DNA from 4 places in the Marinomonas sp. 5E14-1 genome. Region 3 is predicted to be linked to each of the others. Evidence: predicted binding sites of a transcription regulator. Region 3 holds the regulator's gene; each other region holds the start of a gene.
What was found. The regulator PhoB, encoded in region 3, activates phosphate uptake and scavenging genes when phosphate is short. The targets are predictions, from matches to a motif close to TGTCATANNNNTGTCANA.
Positions count from the first base shown of each region.

Region 1: the regulator PhoB is predicted to act here: its motif matches at 1,231-1,248, upstream of ABFY09_RS12905 (PhoX family phosphatase).
Region 2: the regulator PhoB is predicted to act here: its motif matches at 2,399-2,416, upstream of ABFY09_RS10285 (bifunctional 2',3'-cyclic-nucleotide 2'-phosphodiesterase/3'-nucleotidase).
Region 4: the regulator PhoB is predicted to act here: its motif matches at 2,594-2,611, upstream of ABFY09_RS12985 (inorganic phosphate transporter).

Region 1 is NZ_JBDXMW010000015.1:8,395-13,154, forward strand. It holds gene ABFY09_RS12900 (methyl-accepting chemotaxis protein) at 1-1,142, opposite strand, end outside; gene ABFY09_RS12905 (PhoX family phosphatase) at 1,386-3,290, shown strand; gene ABFY09_RS12910 (EAL domain-containing protein) at 3,685-4,760, shown strand, end outside.
Region 2 is NZ_JBDXMW010000009.1:122,894-127,653, forward strand. It holds gene ABFY09_RS10280 (ATP-binding protein) at 1-190, opposite strand, end outside; gene ABFY09_RS10285 (bifunctional 2',3'-cyclic-nucleotide 2'-phosphodiesterase/3'-nucleotidase) at 376-2,310, opposite strand; gene ABFY09_RS10290 (zinc metallopeptidase) at 2,447-3,124, opposite strand; gene ABFY09_RS10295 (DNA-J related domain-containing protein) at 3,233-3,814, shown strand; gene mltA (murein transglycosylase A) at 3,975-4,760, shown strand, end outside.
Region 3 is NZ_JBDXMW010000006.1:83,213-87,972, forward strand. It holds gene ABFY09_RS07130 (HDOD domain-containing protein) at 1-340, shown strand, start outside; gene ABFY09_RS07135 (chorismate lyase) at 347-907, shown strand; gene ubiA (4-hydroxybenzoate octaprenyltransferase) at 904-1,758, shown strand; gene phoB (phosphate regulon transcriptional regulator PhoB) at 1,843-2,538, shown strand; gene phoR (phosphate regulon sensor histidine kinase PhoR) at 2,535-3,863, shown strand; gene ABFY09_RS07155 (response regulator) at 3,932-4,760, opposite strand, start outside.
Region 4 is NZ_JBDXMW010000015.1:25,420-30,179, reverse strand. It holds gene ABFY09_RS12990 (hypothetical protein) at 1-639, opposite strand, end outside; gene ABFY09_RS12985 (inorganic phosphate transporter) at 915-2,489, opposite strand; gene ABFY09_RS12980 (L-serine ammonia-lyase) at 2,746-4,128, opposite strand; partial or broken gene ABFY09_RS12975 (aldehyde dehydrogenase) at 4,344-4,570, opposite strand; gene ABFY09_RS12970 (MFS transporter) at 4,608-4,760, opposite strand, start outside.

The DNA of each region.
Region 1 (4,760 bases), on a different contig from region 3:
ACATCCAGTACTGAACCAATTGTTTGTGACTGCTCGGCAAGCTGGACGACAGTTTTAAGCCCTAACTCAAGTTCATTAGATAATTTATCTAATGATTCAACGGTTTGTTTGATCGACTCTTGGCCTGTTTGAGTTCTGTTAGCTGTGTCTTGTGCAGACGTGATAGTGGATTGCGTTGTTTCAATCACTTCATCTTTAAAGCTATCGACTTCTTTAATTGTGTCTGTCATTTGAGCAAACATGCCTTCACGTTCTTGGGTGATTGCTTTGGTTTTTGAGGCAACAGTTTTTAGCCCTTGGCTTTTATTTTCAACTTCTTGGTTGAGCGTGACTGCTTTTGTGAGTGTTCCTGAAAGTCGGTTTACAAAAGTATTATAGTGAGCTGCAATTTTGGTTAATTGGTCATTGCCTGCTTCAGGTAAACGAGCGGTTAAATCACCGTCACCATGTGAAATGTTCTCCATTGCTAGGCGTATTTGACCTATCGGAAGCAGAATCGAGCGCATAATTAAGAACGAGATAAATAAAGCCGCTAAAATAATTACGCCACCAATAATACTGAGTTTGATGACTTCTTTATTAAATTGAGCATCAACATTATCTAGGTAAATGCCAGAGCCGATAATCCAGCCCCACGGTTCAAAGCCTTGAACATAGGAGATTTTTTCAACTGGCTCTTCGCTGCCAGGTTTTGGCCATAAATAGTCAACAAATCCTGCGTTTTGCGCTTTTACAACTCTTACAAATTCAGAAAAAAGTTTTTTGCCATTTGGGTCTTTAAGGCCGGATAAATTTTTCCCATTTAATGAAGCATTTGCGCCATGCATTACCATTGTTGCTGAGTAGTCATTTATCCAAAAATATTCGACTTCTGAATAACGGGTATCTTTGATGGTTTCCATAGCAAAGCGTTGCGCTTGCTCTTTGCTTAGTTCTCCAGTTTGTTGGAGTGTATAAAAATACTCAAACACGCCTGTAGCAGTTTCAACAACATGCTTTGTTTGTGAGTATTTCTCATTGAGAAGAGATTGTTTATTAGTTGTTAGGCTTAAATAAATAACGAGTAATAAACCTAAGGAGAAAAAGAAAACTAAGCTGATTAAGCGTAGATTTATCGAGAATTTACGTAGAGTGTTGATCATGTCAATGTCCTCAAAAGCATTATTATTTTTATAAGCAACTGGTCTCAACATGTTGTCTTTTCCTCATATAACCATAATGCAATCTATCTGTCATTTTAATGCCATCTTTTAACGGTAGTTTTATGTATAACTTCCTTTAGCAGGGGGAAGTCTTCTTTTAACAGTCAGTATTTATAGAGGCTAATGCAGAAAGCAGTTTTGCTGAGCGGCAGTCATCTATTAACAATATTATAGGGCAGTATTATGAAAACCGTGCAAAAACATGATTTAAGCTTTGATGAGTTAGATGAATTAGTACGACCAGCGCCAGAGGTTGTAGAGTTTGAAGAAGTATCGAATAAGATGGTTTCTCGCCGTGGCTTTTTGGGTGGTGGCGTAGCTGTTGGTGCTGGTGCTTTTGTTATGGGGTCAACCTCATTAGCCGCAGGTAAAGCGCTTGCCGCTGGATCAAAAGAATCTCGTCTTGCTTTCAAAATGGTGAAAGCAAATGCTCTTGATACTGTGACTGTCCCAGAAGGTTATAAGTGGGAAGTGTTGGCGTCTTGGGGTGAGCCTATGTTTTCCAGCACTCCAAACTTCAATGGTGTTACTGGTGGTACGGGTTCATCTCAAGAAGCTGCGTTTGGAGATCATTGTGATGGTATGGCACTTTTTTCCCATCACGGCCGCCAGATTTTATGTGTAAATAACGAATATACGAATTTAAAAACACTTCATGCCAATCGTACGGGTGGTGTGCCAACAACAGCAGATGATATCCGCAAAAGCAAAGCGGCTCATGGTGTCAGCGTAGTTGAAATAGCACATAAAAATAATCAATGGGGCATAGTGAAAGATTCGGAGTTTAACCGCCGTATTACTGCCGATACAGAAATGGACATCACAGGTCCTGCTCGTGGTCATAAATTGCTGCGTACTTCAGCTGATTCTAAAGGTGTTGTTGCAAAAGGTACTTGGAACAATTGCGGTAATGGTCAAACTCCTTGGGGAACTTACTTAACCTGTGAAGAAAACTTCAACGGCTACTTCTCTTCAAGCGACGAAAACTTCTCATTAACTCCAGAGATGAAGCGCTATAGTATCAGCCATAAAGATTGGGGGTACAAATGGGCAATGTCAGACTCTCGTTTTGATGTGTCAAAAGAGCCTAATGAGCCAAATCGAGCAGGTTACATTGTTGAAATTGATCCATTAGACCCTACAGCTCGCCCTAAAAAACGTACTGCTCTTGGTCGTTTCAAACATGAAAATGCAGAGTTAACTATTGCTTCTAATGGTCATGTTGTCGTGTATTTAGGGGATGATGAGCGTGGCGAGTTTTTATATCGTTTCGTTTCTAAACATAAATATTTAGCGGGCGGAAACAACCGTGATCTATTAGAAGAAGGTACCTTGTATGTTGCTAAATTTCACGACAACAATCGCGGTGAGTGGTTAGCGTTAACGCCAAAAACAACGGGTATGACAGAAGCAGAGATTTCAATTCATACTCGTATTGCAGCCTCTAAAGTTGGTGCAACGACAATGGATCGTCCTGAATGGGTCGCATCGAATCCAAATAAAGTGGAAGTATTCTGTTCGCTGACAAATAACAAAAACCGCGGAGTTAAACCAAATGCGGGTGGTGATGCAACGCCTGCTGGTGGGCCAAACCCTCGTATTGAAAATAACTTTGGTCAAATCGTTCGTTGGACGCCGATGAATGAAGACCACACAAGCAGTGATTTTAAGTGGAATTTGTTTGTGTTAGCAGGCAACCCTGCTGTATATGACGATGCAAATGCAGGTTCTCAAAATGTAAATCAAGATAACATGTTCAACTCGCCAGACGGCCTGAAGTTTGACTCTAAAGGCTTGTTGTGGATCCAAACAGATGGTAACTATTCCAATGCGAAAGGCTTTGAGGGGCAAGGTAACAACCAAATGTTGGTTGGTGATCCTGAAACAGGTGAGATTCGTCGCTTCTTAGTAGGGCCAAAAGAGTGTGAAATTACTGGTGCTACTTGGAATACTGAGCGTACTACTATGTTTATCAGTGTTCAGCACCCAGGTGAAAAAGGTGATTCTCATTGGCCAGATGGTGGTCATTCTGTGCCTCGTTCAAGTGTGATTGCTATCTCTCGTAAAGATGGTGCGGTAATCGGTTAATGATTTGCTGTTAGTCGATCATTGAGGCACGAAAAGAACCAGTATGGTACTCATGCTGGTTTTTTTGTATTTTTTCACTATAAGGAAAATTTATTCGATTGATGTAACTCTTTCTTTTTCATATTTTGTGTCATAGTCTTAGTGATACACGCTATTTTTATATATTTCTTAACTATATTAATAAGTTAACTATTTATAAATGCTGTCACTCTCAACGTTATGGTGAGCAAATAGCCGTTTTATTAGATATTAGTAAATACTTTGATCTAAATCAGTTTATAAATGAAGGGAGTACTTTTATTTATAAAGTATTCTTATACTCTAGATCTATCGTGCTAGTTTCTTATAGCACTTTGGCATACATTCAAACTAGGGACGCTTTAAGTGAGTAATAATGGCTGTTGGGTTATCTAAATCGTTATTTATAAAGCAGGCTATTCTCGTTTTAATATTGGCTGTTTTTTTGAGTTTGCTGGGTAGCGTTTTTCAAGTTGTAGAAAGCGTTGAGGCTCGAAAAGAGAAAATAAACTCAAATTTTGACGAATTATTGGCGGTGGTTGAAAGACCTCTTGCTGAAGCTTTGTTCCGTCTGGATATAGCGTTTGCTCAACAGCAAGTTGATAGCTTGTCTCTGAGTCCTTCCATTGCTTATGTTGAAGTGCATGATGAAAGTGGAGCTTTGCTGGTTAAAACAAAGGAGAAGGTGCGAGATTTTACCGTTTCACAATCGCTAGCGGATTCTGTACTTTCTGATTTGGAAGAGTATAAGAGCGGTTTGTACATGGAAGCGCCTAAATTCTATGCTGGCACTTTATCTGTTATTCCTGAGAAGCGTTACCTACTGGACAATATACTCGCTGAGCATTTGCCTATTCTGACGTACAATTTGTTTAAAGATGTTTTGTTAGCTTCCTTGATATCTTTGGTTTTTTATTTTTTAGTTACCTATCCTTTAACGCGCTTAAACGATGCTTTATCGACACTTGGGCGTAACGCAAAACTTTCCTTACCTAAATCTTTTTTTCGATACCATCAGTCCGATGAGTTAGGTCGCCTTCATTTTACCTTTTCACAACTTCTTGAAAAATTAAATATTGCGTTAGGTGATCTAGAGCGCAGCGATAGCCATAATCGCGCGGTCATTGAACATGCTGCGGATGGCATTTTTCTATTAAATGAAAATTATCAAATTACTCGCGTGAATGCAGCCGCTGAGCATTTATTGAAGATGAGCTCAGAAGACATTATATCCAGCTCGTTAGAGAGTTTATTTACAGTCTCTTCTTGGGGCGGGCTTTCAAAAGTACTTGATGGTTTGCAGGTGATGCCTCAAACATTTGAGGCCGCTTATCAAGTAGAAGGTGCTGCACTACCTGTAGAGATACGAATCGCAAAATATACGATAAAAGATAAGTTTGAAATTTTGCTATTGGTGCGTGATGTTTCCGAGCGTAAGGAAGCAGAAGCGCA
Region 2 (4,760 bases), on a different contig from region 3:
CTTGTTCGCTGGAATAATATTGAGAAACACCTTCCGTTAACTCAACAACTTGGTTTTCTTCCTGTTTATTGAGGTAAGTTTGAAACCCTGATTTAAAACTATAACTCACCAAAAACGCCATTCCGGTTACCAATAAAACACTGGTAACAAACAGGGAAATAAACAGCTTGGTGACAATTGGAATACGCACAGAAACAGTTTTCTCCCTTATTTTAGACAATATGAAGTTCATCATACTCTTTAAAATAGAGAGCAAATATGTAGATTCAATAAGAAAAATAGAAAGGAAAAAGAAAATTGCTAAAAATCAATACAGAATCAAGAAGGCATGCCTTGCAGCACCCTTCTCAATTCTATATCTAACAGGCGTTTGGCTTATTTCATCTCAAAAACAGCAAAGCCATTTTCATCTAAAGACTGATACGACATCTTGCCGCTTGCCATGTCTCTTGCTTTCGGAGACGTCACAAATTGTACTTTCGCTTTGCCGAAGTCCGTAAACGACCAGTTGTTATCTGCCGCTGGATTGACAGTTTTCTGGCTTAACAAATAATTCGCAACAACATCTCGGTTTTTATCTGGCGCATCAATCACAATGGAATCGCCTGATAAGTTAGGGAAATGGCCGCCTCCAGTGGCACGGTAATTATTCGTCGCTATCAAAAAATCATCTGTCATACTCAAAGCTTTGTCATTGAACATGACACTCTTAATACGATGAGAATTAGGATTCACCAATTTACCATCACCGTCGTAACGTGCTGGCTGAGTCACATCAATACGATATGAAATGCCATCAATGACATCAAAGTTATAAGTCGGGAAAGTCGTATTTACCAGATTCTGAGGCGCACTTGAAGCAGCATCAATTTGATTAAACTGACCAGCTGCAAGCTCTAACCACTCAACAACCTGTTCACCTGTTAATTTTACGACTTTCAAATCGTTTGGATAAATGTACAAATCGCTCACGTTTTTCAGAGCAATATCACCCTTCGGCACATCGGTATAATAATCAGGCCCACCTCGGCCGCCCGCTTTAAAGGGAGCTGCAGCCGATAAAATCGGTAAGCCTTCATAAGATGTCCCACGTACAATGTTCTTCACATACCAAATTTGAGCGTTATTCACGATCTGAATCGATGGGTCGTCTTGAACAAGAGCAAAGAAGCTATTGATATCTGCGGTAGACTCACCCACTTTACGACGCATATACGCCAAAGTACCTTGGTGCTCGGTTTCAACAGCATCATTAATATTTGCATCAGCGTCTACTAAGGCAATGGTTTTACGTCCTTCTCTGCGTGATATAGCGCGCACAAAAGCTTTACCATCTGCCACTTTCCAGCCGTCACTAGAAGGTTCTAACACCAGATCAATCACACCAAGGTGAGAACCCCAAAAGCCAGGCATAGTGGCAGGTTTACCAAACACTGTACCTTTTTCACCATCTACACCATCAAATGCGTCTAATGCTTTATCACCTGGAAAAATACGATGAGAGTGGCCGAACAGAATGGCGTCAATGCCATCTATTTTGGCTAAATGATAAGATGCATTTTCTTCACCTTTCATATACGGCGAATTCATCATGCCACTGTGAGGAATAGCAATCACAACATCTGCGCCTTTGGCTTTCATTTCTGGAACGTATTTATTCGCGGTTTCAATGATATCTTTTGCGATCACTCGGCTGGTTAAGTTGTCTTTATCCCAGGTCATGATTTGCGGTGGCACAAAACCAATGTAACCAATTTTCACCGTTTGCGTTCTACCATCAGAATCAACGAAGGTTTTGTCTTTAATGATGTAAGGCTGAAAGTATGGTTGATCATTAGAAGGGTCGTTATCACCATCATCAACATAGACGTTTGCGTTCACATAAGGGAAATTCGCTCCGCTCAAACTCTTCATCAAGAAGTCTAAACCGTAGTTAAATTCATGGTTACCTATATTACCCACATCATAATTAAGCAAGTTCATCGCTTTAAAAGCCGGATGCGTTTCACCGAAGCGCAGCACCCGTCCTTTTGCCACATAATCGCCCAGAGGTGTACCTTGTAATAAATCACCATTATCAACCAGAACGGAGTTTGTCACTTCAGCACGAGCCGCTTTGATCAGAGTCGCTACACGGGACAAACCAACCCCATCACTTTGCTTATCACCGTAGTAATCATAATCCACCAGATTCATATGAATATCAGTGGTCTCCATGACTCGTAGGTCAATAGTGGCAGCTTGGGCAAGCGATGTAACAAGAAGCGAAGAAGCTAAAACAGACGCCTTCCTAGGAAAAAACAATGTCATGACATTACTCCATAAAGCAAAATAGTTTTTGATGACAGATGCTAACCAAAAAGTCAGCTTTCATAGTAAGACGATTTTACGCAAACTTCATGCCTTTTTTGTGACAAGCCAAATATGAGAAAAAGGTTACTTAGGCTCAACGTTTAAACCAGCGCCAAACAAATAGCACTCTCACTAAAGCCGCTGCAACATAAGTCATTGCACAAGCAATTAAAATTTTCTTCACTTTGGGTAAGTCTTCTTGAGGAATGTAGTTTCCTTCAGCCAAGATAGGTAAGGCTTTATTGAAGCTGGCATCCCATTCTTCTGGCAAGATTACCAACTGAACCACGACAGCTAAAAGACCTGATAAACCAACAACAAGCGCATGCAAAGCAACCGCATAAGGCAAGTGCAATATGACAGAAATCAGTGGCCAACCGATGAGCAGGCCAGCCGTAGTACGTCGAGCAAAATACGCAAAGGGCAAATATCTTGAACTTAAGTGCGAGATTTTCTGCTTTTTCTCATGAGCAATAGCGTGACCTATTTCATGAGTCGCCACAGCAACCGCCGTTAAAGATCGACCACTAAAGACACTCGGACTAAGACGAACCACATGCTGGCCAAAGTCAAAATGATCACGACCTTCCTGTGTTGTCTCAACTTTGACGTCATCCAGCTCAAAGCGTTTTACAAAATGCTGCGCCAGTTCGCCACCGGTTCCAGGTAGATCCGCACGATCTGTTGCATAGCGCTTCAAAGTAAATTTTACCCACGCACTTGGTCCAACCAGTAACAAAAGCGCGATGATAATACCAATAACCCACAACATAAGTTTTGCCTTAACCTGTTTTGAATCAATAAAAGATGACGGTTAACTTTGACCCTTTTCCGTTGCATCACATACACTGTATTAAACATACCAGTATAAGAGCGAGATATGAGAAACCCTTTAGTTGGGCCGATTTTGGCGATTTTGAAAAAAAGCCCAAACGGAATTAGCGAGTTTGACATTCTAAAAGCACTAAAGGATCTCTTACCTGCTTTTAGCCAACTTGCTGATGATAGCAACCTGCAGTTGTTCCGACAGCACTTTCTCATTATGAACGCCTTATACCAACTGCAAACCAGTTTATGGCAAGAAGAAAACCTTGTTCTTGATATTACCGCCACACGCATCACTTTGCTCAACGCTTCCCAAGTAAACCTTTCTGGCAGCACTAATCTCAGTGACAGTGTCGATGCCAAACTAGCGGCTTATTACCTCGATTGGGATGAATACGAAAAAACAGATGCGGATGGCGTGTCTCGCCTACTCAATAGTTTTTTCAAAGGCATTAGCTTGGCCGGAAGTGATAGGGATTCGGCTTTGAAAACCCTAGAGATCGACACAGAAAATCCAACGAAAGCAGACATTAAACAACAGTATCGAAAACTTGCGCAGCAACATCACCCAGATCGAGGTGGTGATCAAGATCGTTTTATCGACTTACGTCAGGCTTATGAATACCTCATGTATTAAAATGTAAAACATGCCCTCTGTATATTGCTTTCCCTTTGATAAATACCCAATATGAACCTGATGCTTTCTTCGCTGTCAGATTAGCTACTCTGTTTGATTTTATACATTTTTTCGATTCGCATCGTCGACTTATTTTCATTTTTTATAATAACGAGCTTTTATGAATGTCACCTCTGTACTACAAATATTTCGCTCTAAACAATCATCTTCCCACTCAAAAAACACACACTACCAGAATCTATTTCGTCCATTTTACATCGTCTTTTTTAGTACCTTTTTAATCAGTTGCAGTGTTTCTGAAATTGATAAATCCAATGACTTCGAAAACAATGGACGCGACATCACAGGACTAAAGCGAGGCACTTTGTATTTACAAGAAAGTCTTCCGCCGGGGCTGCCTTACCCAGATGCTGAGTTCCGATATGGTCTACAACAGCAAATCACTTACCTAAACAGGATTTCTGACAAACAATATGTTCTTGATAACACACAAACTTCAACAGAAGAACTAAGGACTGTTGCCAATGAACTCCAAGATTGGTTAGACAATCCAACAAAACAACCAAAGTTAGCCGCACACCAATTAGCCGGACAAGATGACCGAGGCAATGTTCAAATCACTGGTTATTACGTGCCTATTTTGCCCGTTCGCCATTTACCCGATGAAGAATTTCGTTATCCTTTATATCGAAAGCCAACCCAAAGAGACGAAAATGGCAATTTCCCTTCACGGGAAGAAATCGATTTTGAAAGTGCATTAGCAGGGCAAGGTTTAGAAATTGCCTACACATCAGATCTTGTCGATAATTTCTTTTTGCATGTGCAAGGCTCAGGTGTGGTTGAGTACGAAGATGGAGAGCAGAAGCTCCTTTCTTGGGGCGGTGTAAATGGCCACCCCTATCGCAGTATTGGTAAGGAATTAATAGAGCAAGGAGAAATAGATCGA
Region 3 (4,760 bases):
AGCTAACGCGCATCTGGCAGCAGAGTTTACTGAAATGCACATACTGCATTTTAGCAAGGAACAATTGGCATCTTGGCTACTGCGTTATTGGAGCTTGCCAGACAATATTTGGATGGCCATCAGATACAGCAAAAAGCCTCATTATTATGGAGAGCACGCTGTATTAGCCAAACTGCTCTACGTGACTTATCAGCTCCGTCACGAAGCTGATATTGAACCTGAAGTGCTCAATGGAATAGGCTTAACACTTGAAGAAGCCGAAAACTGCGAAAAAGAGGTTTTCAAAAAATCAGCCGAATTGCATAAAATGGCGTCTTTAATTAACAAGATAAATGCCTAGCTTATTATGACATTGATGAATCAATCCGCGACCTTGCAGTTTGGCTATCGATGGGCACCTGTACATAGAGTCAACAAGGTAAAAGTGCCAACCACTCTTTGGCCTTGGCTGACTACCAAAGCCTCTTTAACAGCCAAACTACAAACGCTGGGAACACTAACGGTTGAAGTACTTGAAGACACATGGGGAACACCAACGGCACGAGAAAGGCGTCGACTTGCTTTGCGCCCTCGTGAGGCAGCTCGAATTCGCACCGTTTTATTAAAGGTTGATGGTGTCAGTGTTATTTATGCGCGTTCAATTATTCCAGCCAAATCCTTAAAAGGTCATTGGCGACAAGTAAAACATCTTAAAAACAAACCGTTAGGCGGATATTTGTTTAAACACAGAGCGCTTGTTAGAAGCTGTGTCGAAGTCACTCAACTGCCTAAACAGATGTTTCCAGATCAATCCAATACCGTATGGGCGAGACGTTCTGTTTTCCAACAATACGGAGTGGGAATCTTGGTCAACGAAGCCTTCTTTGATGATATCAACCAACTAAAATCACCATTTGGTTTTATATGAATAAATTGAAAGTTTACCTAGAGCTAACGCGATTCGATCGCCCTATCGGGTCTTTGTTATTGATGTGGCCAACATTATGGGCACTATGGCTCGCCTCTGATGGTATGCCTGATTGGCGCCTCATTGTTATTTTCATTTTAGGCGTATTCAGTATGCGCTCTGCTGGTTGTGTGATTAATGATTATGCCGATAGAAATGTAGATGGCAGCGTTGAACGTACCAAGAACCGACCATTGCCCTCGGGTCGCGTATCCGCAAAAGAAGCTCTAGCGCTTTTCGCAACTCTTTGCGCAGTAAGCTTTATTTTAATTCTTTTCACTGACGTTCGAACCATTTTATTGTCATTTATCGGATTAGGTCTTGCTGCACTTTACCCCTTTATGAAGCGATATACCCACTTACCTCAGCTGTTCCTAGGTTTGGCTTTTTCTTGGGCAATACCCATGGCGTTCAGTGCTCAAGGCGGTGACTTAAGAGACCCTATACTTTGGATGCTGTTCATTGCCAACTGCTTCTGGACGATCGCATACGATACCTATTATGCGATGACAGACCGTGAAGATGACCTCAAAGTCGGTATCAAATCGACGGCTATCTTATTTGGGGAACACGATCTGCTTATCATTCTTTGCCTGCAAGGTCTGACTTTGTCTCTCTTAACTTGGGTGGGGATACTGGCTGGATTAGATTGGCCGTATTTTATTGCTCTTGTGTGTTGTGTCGGATTATTTTATTTACAATTTAAACAAGCTCGAAGCCGTGATAAAGCCGCCTGCTTTCGATCATTTCTAGATAATAACCGCATTGGCTTTTGTCTCTTCATTGGTCTAAATTTAAGCTATTTTCTGTAATATATGGCAAAGTTGTGACACTTTAACCAAACTGTCACATTTGACAGCTTTAATAAAACCGTTCCTGAGGTGAGGGTAGATCCTGTGACCGGTAAAAAAGTATTAATTATTGATGACGAGTCTTCAATACGCGAAATGATCGCGATTGCTCTAGAAATGGCAGGCTATGAATATTTAGAAGCCGAGAATATTCAGCAAGCCCACGAAATTATCGTCGACCACCGACCAGATTTAATTCTTGTTGATTGGATGATGCCGGGGGGCAGTGGCATTGAACTCACTCGTCGCTTGAAGAAAGACAACACAACGGCTGAAATTCCAGTCATCATGTTGACGGCAAAAAGTGAAGAAGACAACAAAATCCAAGGCTTAGAGGTTGGTGCGGATGACTACATAACCAAACCTTTCTCTCCTCGTGAATTAGTTGCGAGATTAAAAGCCGTATTGCGCAGAGCAACACCCCAAGGCATTGATGAACCGATTGAAATTGAAGGGCTAATGTTAGATCCTATCAGCCAACGAGTCACAATAGGGGCTCGACCTTTGGATATGGGACCAACGGAATACAGATTGCTAAAATTCTTAATGACGCACCAAGAACGCGCCTATTCTAGAGCACAACTTCTAGATCAGGTTTGGGGTGGTAATGTCTATGTAGAAGAACGCACCGTTGATGTTCATATTCGTCGTTTACGCAAAGCCATTGGCAGCTCTCACGACTCTTTGATACAAACCGTTCGAGGAACAGGCTACCGATTTTCAGCAAAAAGGTCCGCATGAAAAACATTTGGCGAAATACCATACTAAGTTGGCTGTCAGGTCTTGCAGCTTGTGTTGTCATTGGCCTGATCATAGGTCAGTTATTAGGGGTATTATTGCTGTATGTTTTAGGGTCTTTGTACTGGCAGCTGTACCAGCTTTACCAATTCCATAGCTGGCTACGCTATTCCAGTAAGGCGTCGCCTCCAGAAGCCAGTGGAATTTGGGGAGACGTTTTTGATGCCGTTTATCGTTTGCAGAAAAAACAACGTAAATCAAAACGTCGAATGCGCCAAGCATTAACGCGTATCGAAAGCTCGACAACCGCCTTAAAAGAAGGCGTAATTATGGCGGACAACCAAGGAAATTTAGAGTGGTGGAACAATTCTGCAGCTCACTTTTTTGGTCTGATGCGCCCTGTAGATCGAGGTCAGATAATCACCAACATCGTTCGCAGTCCGGAGTTTTTCCGCTATTTCTCACAGAAACGCTTTGGAGAACCGCTGGTTATTAAGTCCCCAGCAAAAGAAGGCGTTTATCTAGAAATACAAACAACGTTGTACGATAAAAACGATCACCTTATTTTTATCCGAGATGTCACTCGTCTGCATCTTCTCGAACAAATGCGAAAAGACTTTGTTGCCAACGCCTCTCACGAGCTCAAAACACCTTTGACAGTGATTAAAGGTTATCTAGAAACCCTCGATATGTTTAAAGACAGCCTGCCGAAAAGCATGCAGAAAGGCATAGTGAACATGTCTGAGCAGTCTGAGCGCATGGAACACCTTATTGAAGACTTGCTTCTTTTATCTCGTTTAGAAAGCGATGAAAAACGTGAAGAGAATCAGTGGTACAAAGTTTTAGACATTGTGAATTCTATTCAAAGTGCAGTGGAATCCATTGTGACTGAGCAACACATCATTTCTGTCAAAATTCCTGCTGAAGCTTATATTTACGGCTCTTACAAAGAGCTGTATAGCGCTTTCTCGAACCTAATCGTAAACGCCATCAAGTATTCACCGGATGGTGGCGAAGTGAAAATCAAATGGGAGTCTAGCCATCTAAATGGCGTTTTCTCTGTACAAGATACTGGTTTAGGAATAGACCCTAGACACATTCCTAGACTCACTGAGCGCTTCTTTAGGGTAGACAAGGGTAGAGGCTCCAAAACCGGAGGAACAGGCCTTGGGTTGGCCATTGTGAAGCACGTATTGTTACATCATGACGCTAAACTTCAAATCCGCAGCCAATCAGGTCATGGCAGTACTTTCTCCTGCTATTTTCCAGCCAACCGAACACAACATGAGTCTGTCTCGACCCTCATTTTCAAAGGCAATGAAAGCTAAGCGGTCCACAAAAAAAATAGGGAAGCCATTTGCTTCCCTATTTATTACCTAAACACCTTCACGCCCGTTTATAAGCTGTTAAACAGTTGTGCGATAAAATCTTCTTTTTCCTTGTCTTGGTCGATTAAGCTCAAGGTCACGGTTAAGAAGGTTGAATCATGCTTCTTCTCTGTCGTGGATACTGATTGCACATAATAGTTTAAACGGTTCACTGCGCCCTTATGCTCCAAATCCAGCACAGCTTGCCCTAATACCTGAGGCACTACATCGTCACTTTTAATCAACATAGTGGCTTCTTGCTTACTAAATTGGATCACCATGCAGCGAAATTGCTTTTCTTCGAATCGGACAATCGTCGGCAACTTCACATCTTTCACTGTCACGACGGGGGCATCAGAGTGAGTAAATTTCGTTGCTTGAATAGGCTGAGAAGATTTTCCTCCTTCCATTAAAACATCAATAGAAGCGGTTTCCACGCTTTGATTTCCTGCATCGGCTTTACGGGGCTTCTGAGATACTAAGCGGCCATCCAGTTTGTGTTTCTTCGCGGCAGAAAGAACTTTATTGATTAACTGTTCACTTGAAAAAGGCTTACCAAGATAATCCGTTACTCCCGCTTGCACCGCTTCAACAACATGACTTTTATCGCCACGACTGGTAATCATAACAAATGGTACGTCCGCTTTTTGATATTGCGGCTGTTCGCGGCACCATTTTAATAACTCAACGCCCGTCATCTCAGGCATTTCCCAATCACACAGCACCATATGAAATTGCATTTTTGCCAGTAGTTGCTGTGCTTTTCGACCATTAATTGCATCTTCAATCTCAATCGAAGGAAACTGCTTGCGCAAGGTTCTACGAATCAAATCTCGAGTAAAAGATGCGTCATCTACT
Region 4 (4,760 bases), on a different contig from region 3:
AATAACATCTTTTAATTTTAGAATTGCAGACTGCGCTTGGACAGAGTCTTTTAATGGTGATAACTGAGACAAAGCTTCTTTGTATTGCTCTAACGCCTTATCTATTCTTCCGCTCAGAAAGTCTTTTCGAGCAAGATAAGCATAATGATCAGCATTAATTTTATACTTAAAAAAGTTCATAAGCTGAATATAGCGATAAGCTAAATCGGAATCGATTTCTTTATCTCTTTGTGCCATAGTCAAAAACGTCTCAAAAGAATCAAACAATCGCTTCACTTCAACAATCAGTACCTCATCATTCATCGGTTTAGCACGGCGCTTTTGCTTACTTGATTGGAACTCTTCTATTTCTTCAGCAAGATGACTTCGCCGACGAGTCAAAGTAGTATCTGGCTGTAACGCCAACAGTTTATCGTGAAGCTGAAGCATGCGAGAAAATAACCACAAACGCATGTCTTTTGGTTGGTATTGTGGAGGCATTTCATCTAAATAACGACGCACCTGACGTAATTGATTGTTCAAAGCGGCTATTTTTCGCAACTTAGCCAATCTTGCCTGCTCTTTTAGCTGCAATACAATGGCGAAGACTATAAATCCGCCTATAACAAGTAAAAGTACAGTGATACTAACCGCAGTCATTGAATGAATGTTTACCTTAATATTGCAAACTGGATAATACAAAAGGATATTAAACGAGCCATAATACAATAATGCGAAAAAAATTACTTCACATTATACAAGCCCTATCTGTAATCGAACGCATACGTCTTCAAACCGTAAAGGCCGCCAGCTTATTAAGCTTTTATCCCTAGACATTTGAAAAAGCAATTTTTATATATAACACAGAGCAGAACGGGAGTACAAAAAAAGACCAGACAAGCTGGTCTTTTTTTGTACTCTTAATACAGCAAAGTTTAACGAGAAACAGAGAAACCAAGCAACATATAAAACAACATAGCAGAAAGTGTTGCGGACGCAGGCACAGTAATAACCCAAGCTGCAGCAATCCGTAATAGTGCAGAGCGCTTAACTAACTCTTTCTTCGTCGCTTTTTTCAATCCTTTACGCTCAGCAGATGAAATCGGCGAAGATGCTTGAGCCTCTTTCAACTCTTTCAAGATCAAACGTTTTTCATCAACATCAGCATCCTGAAAACGTTTCACGAACTCTTGAGTTTGATAGCCATCATGGCCCGCAGATTCAGAGTGAGCAACAATAGATTTCAACTTTTTCTCATAAGACTGCTTTAGATACTCTCGCAAGAAGCCAACACCAAAAACACCACCAACAGCAATATGTGTTGAGCTAACAGGTAAGCCTAATTGAGAAGCAACAATAACTGTAATTGCTGCCGCCATAGCGATACAAAATGCTCGTATTTTATCTAGCTCTGTAATTTCAGAACCAACCGTCTTAATAAGCTTAGGACCAAATAAAGCAAGACCAACAGCAATACCTATTCCACCAACGATCATAATCCACAGTGGGATGGCTGCTTTACCCGTAACTGCGCCCGTTAACAAAGCTTCATTGATCGCAGCTAATGGCCCAATAGCATTGGCAACATCATTTGCACCATGGGCGAAACTCAATAACGCGGCAGAAACAATTAATGGAATCGTAAATAAGCTGTTAACGGAGTCTTTGTTGTTTTCAAGTGCTGCCGCTGCTCTATCAACAATAGGACGGACAACGAAATAAGCCGTTAGAGCAATCGCGAAAGCAATCATTGCTGCTGTTACGAAATCCAAAGCCCAGATTTTCTTTAGGCCTTTAAGAATCAAATAAGTAGAGAAAGCCCAAACCATGACCCCAACTAACAAAGGAACGGCTTTCTTAGCTGCAGCAATCATATCGCTTTTATATGTAATAGCACGCTTTATGTACATTAAGAAAAGTGCCGCGATAATACCGCCTAATAATGGGGAAATTACCCAACTAGCAATAATGGCTGTCATCTTGTCCCAGTTCGCAATATCCCAGCCACCGGCAGCAATACCAGCACCTAATACACCGCCAACAATCGAGTGCGTTGTGGAAACAGGAGCACCAAGATACGTTGCTAAGTTAAGCCAAATCGCTCCTGCCAATAATGCCGCCATCATGACCCAAATAAAGATGCCTGAATCGCCAATAAAGTTAGGATTTATAATTCCGTTTTTAATTGTACCAACAACTGTACCACCCGCAATTAAAGCACCAGAAGCTTCAAAAATTGCCGCAATAACAATGGCGCCAGTCATGGATAAAGCTTTTGCCCCTACTGCTGGCCCCACATTATTCGCTACATCATTTGCACCGATATTCACCGCCATGTAAGCACCAATCGCTGCAGCGATGGCTAAAATAGATATATTAGAAACTTCCACTCCATTGGTTGTAGCATAAAAGCCGACAGCTAAAACAAACGCTAACGCAATCAGAACACGAATATATTCATGACCATTAGCCAAAGCTGCACTTTTTTTTGAGGTATTTGTAAGATCCATAAGGGCTCTTCTTCATAGAATTAATCAGTATCAAGGGCCATTAATAAAATTTTATTAACAGCCTACTTGTCCAAAAGGGGCTATATTACATCTTAGCCATTGCTTGTCATATTTCTGCAACACAATTTTGGCGTCATTCTACACGGGCTTTTTATAGATAAAAAGACCTAAAAACCTCAAATATTCAAGGCATATACAAACAAAAAAAGCGCCTTTAACAGCGCTTTTATTAAAAACAATAAATCGTTACAAAGCATCAACACTCGATCACATTCACAGCCAAACCACCGCGAGAGGTTTCTTTGTATTTATCATTCATATCTCTTCCTGTATCTCGCATGGTTCTAATGACTTTATCTAGCGATACATAATGATTTCCATCACCACGCAATGCCATAGACGCAGAGTTAATGGCCTTCATCGCTCCCATTGCATTACGTTCAATACATGGCACTTGCACCAATCCACCAATAGGGTCACAAGTTAGCCCTAAATTGTGCTCCATACCGATTTCAGCCGCGTTCTCAATTTGCTCTGGCGTTCCTCCTGTAGCCGCAGCCAAACCTGCCGCAGCCATGGCACAAGCTGAACCAACTTCTCCCTGACACCCGACTTCGGCTCCAGAGATGGATGCATTTTCTTTAAAGAGAAAGCCAATAGCCGCAGCCGTTAGAAAAAATTCAATAACACCTTCATCATTAGAGCGAGGACAAAAATCCCAATAATAATGCAAAACGGCAGGAATAATACCTGCGGCACCATTGGTTGGTGCCGTAACAACTCGTCCTCCTGCAGCATTTTCTTCATTTACCGCCAACGCATAAAGGTTCACCCAATCCATTGCCCCGAGAGAAGGTGTAATCATATCCATATTCGCTTTTTTCATGAGATCTTTATGAAGGCTAGAGGCTCGACGCTTTACCTTTAAACCGCCAGGTAAGATTCCCTCATTGTGAATACCTTGCTGAACACAGGATTTCATCACGGCCCAAATCGACAAAATCTCCTGCTTTATCTCTTCTTCTGTTCTCCAGATTTTCTCATTTTCCATCATGATTTGAGCAATGCTTTTCTCTTCTTCTCGACAAAGCTTAATAAGCGTCGCTGCATCATGAAAAACATAAGGAAGCTCTGTCGTATCTTCAACTAAAGCAACATTACCCTCTTCATCTTCTTCAACAATGAATCCACCACCAACGGAGTAAAATGTCGCCTTATGGATTTCATCATTGTTTTGATTAAAGGCGGCTAGCGTCATCCCATTAGCATGAAAATCAAGGCGATCAATACGGTGAAAAATAAGATCATTAGCAACATCTATAGAAATATTGTGCTTTGAAAGTAAGCTCAGCTGCGATGTCTGATTAATACGTTCAACACGCTCACTAACCAAACTAGGATCAATAGATTCCGGAAGCTCGCCTTCCAGCCCCATCAATACAGCCGTTCCTGTACCATGCCCTTTGCCCGTCGCGCCTAGAGAACCATATAAATCTATTTTTAGCCTGCATACCTGTTTCAGCAACTCACCTTTTAGCAATTGATAAGCAAACTGGTTCGCAGCAACCATTGGCCCAACTGTATGAGAGCTAGAAGGACCTATACCTACCTTAAAAAGATCAAATAAACTGATTGCCATGCCTTATCCTCTATCACCGCCCCATGGAACATCATAAGTACATTAGCAGAATAGCTAGCTAAGAAAATCATCACTTACGACAAAAAGTTTCCAATAAGAAACATATTCATGAGTGATATGAAGAAATGAGTCAATAAAACACATCAAAGTTAGAAGGTGTAACAACTCAGAAACTGAGAAAACGAAAAAGCCAAGGGACTGGCTTTTTAAAAAGGCTAGAAAAAGCCCATTGGATTAGTATTGCAGCTCACAAGCCTATTCTTCGTTTGCTGATAATGCTCTAACGCAACCTTAATGCGCCTCACAGTCAATATCTGATTTTTTATACCCATCGAAGACAGAATGAGCAGTTTGAATGTAATACCAATTCATCCAGACTCGACCCTAGAGTTCACCCCATGCGATAAGCAAGGTTGGTATCTCGTGTCCGTAGACCATTGCCACCTCGAAAGAAAGAGCCGCTCAGATCTTTGATCGAATTAACCTAGCTTTGATTTACAGTAGCTGGAGATCGATAATATCAACAGTAACCCAAAAATTAAGGCAAAGAATGGCACTAGCTGTCCGACTTGATACAAAGATGCCAAGGCGACTGGACCTAACGCTGCTCCTAACCCTTGCATCGAAGCATT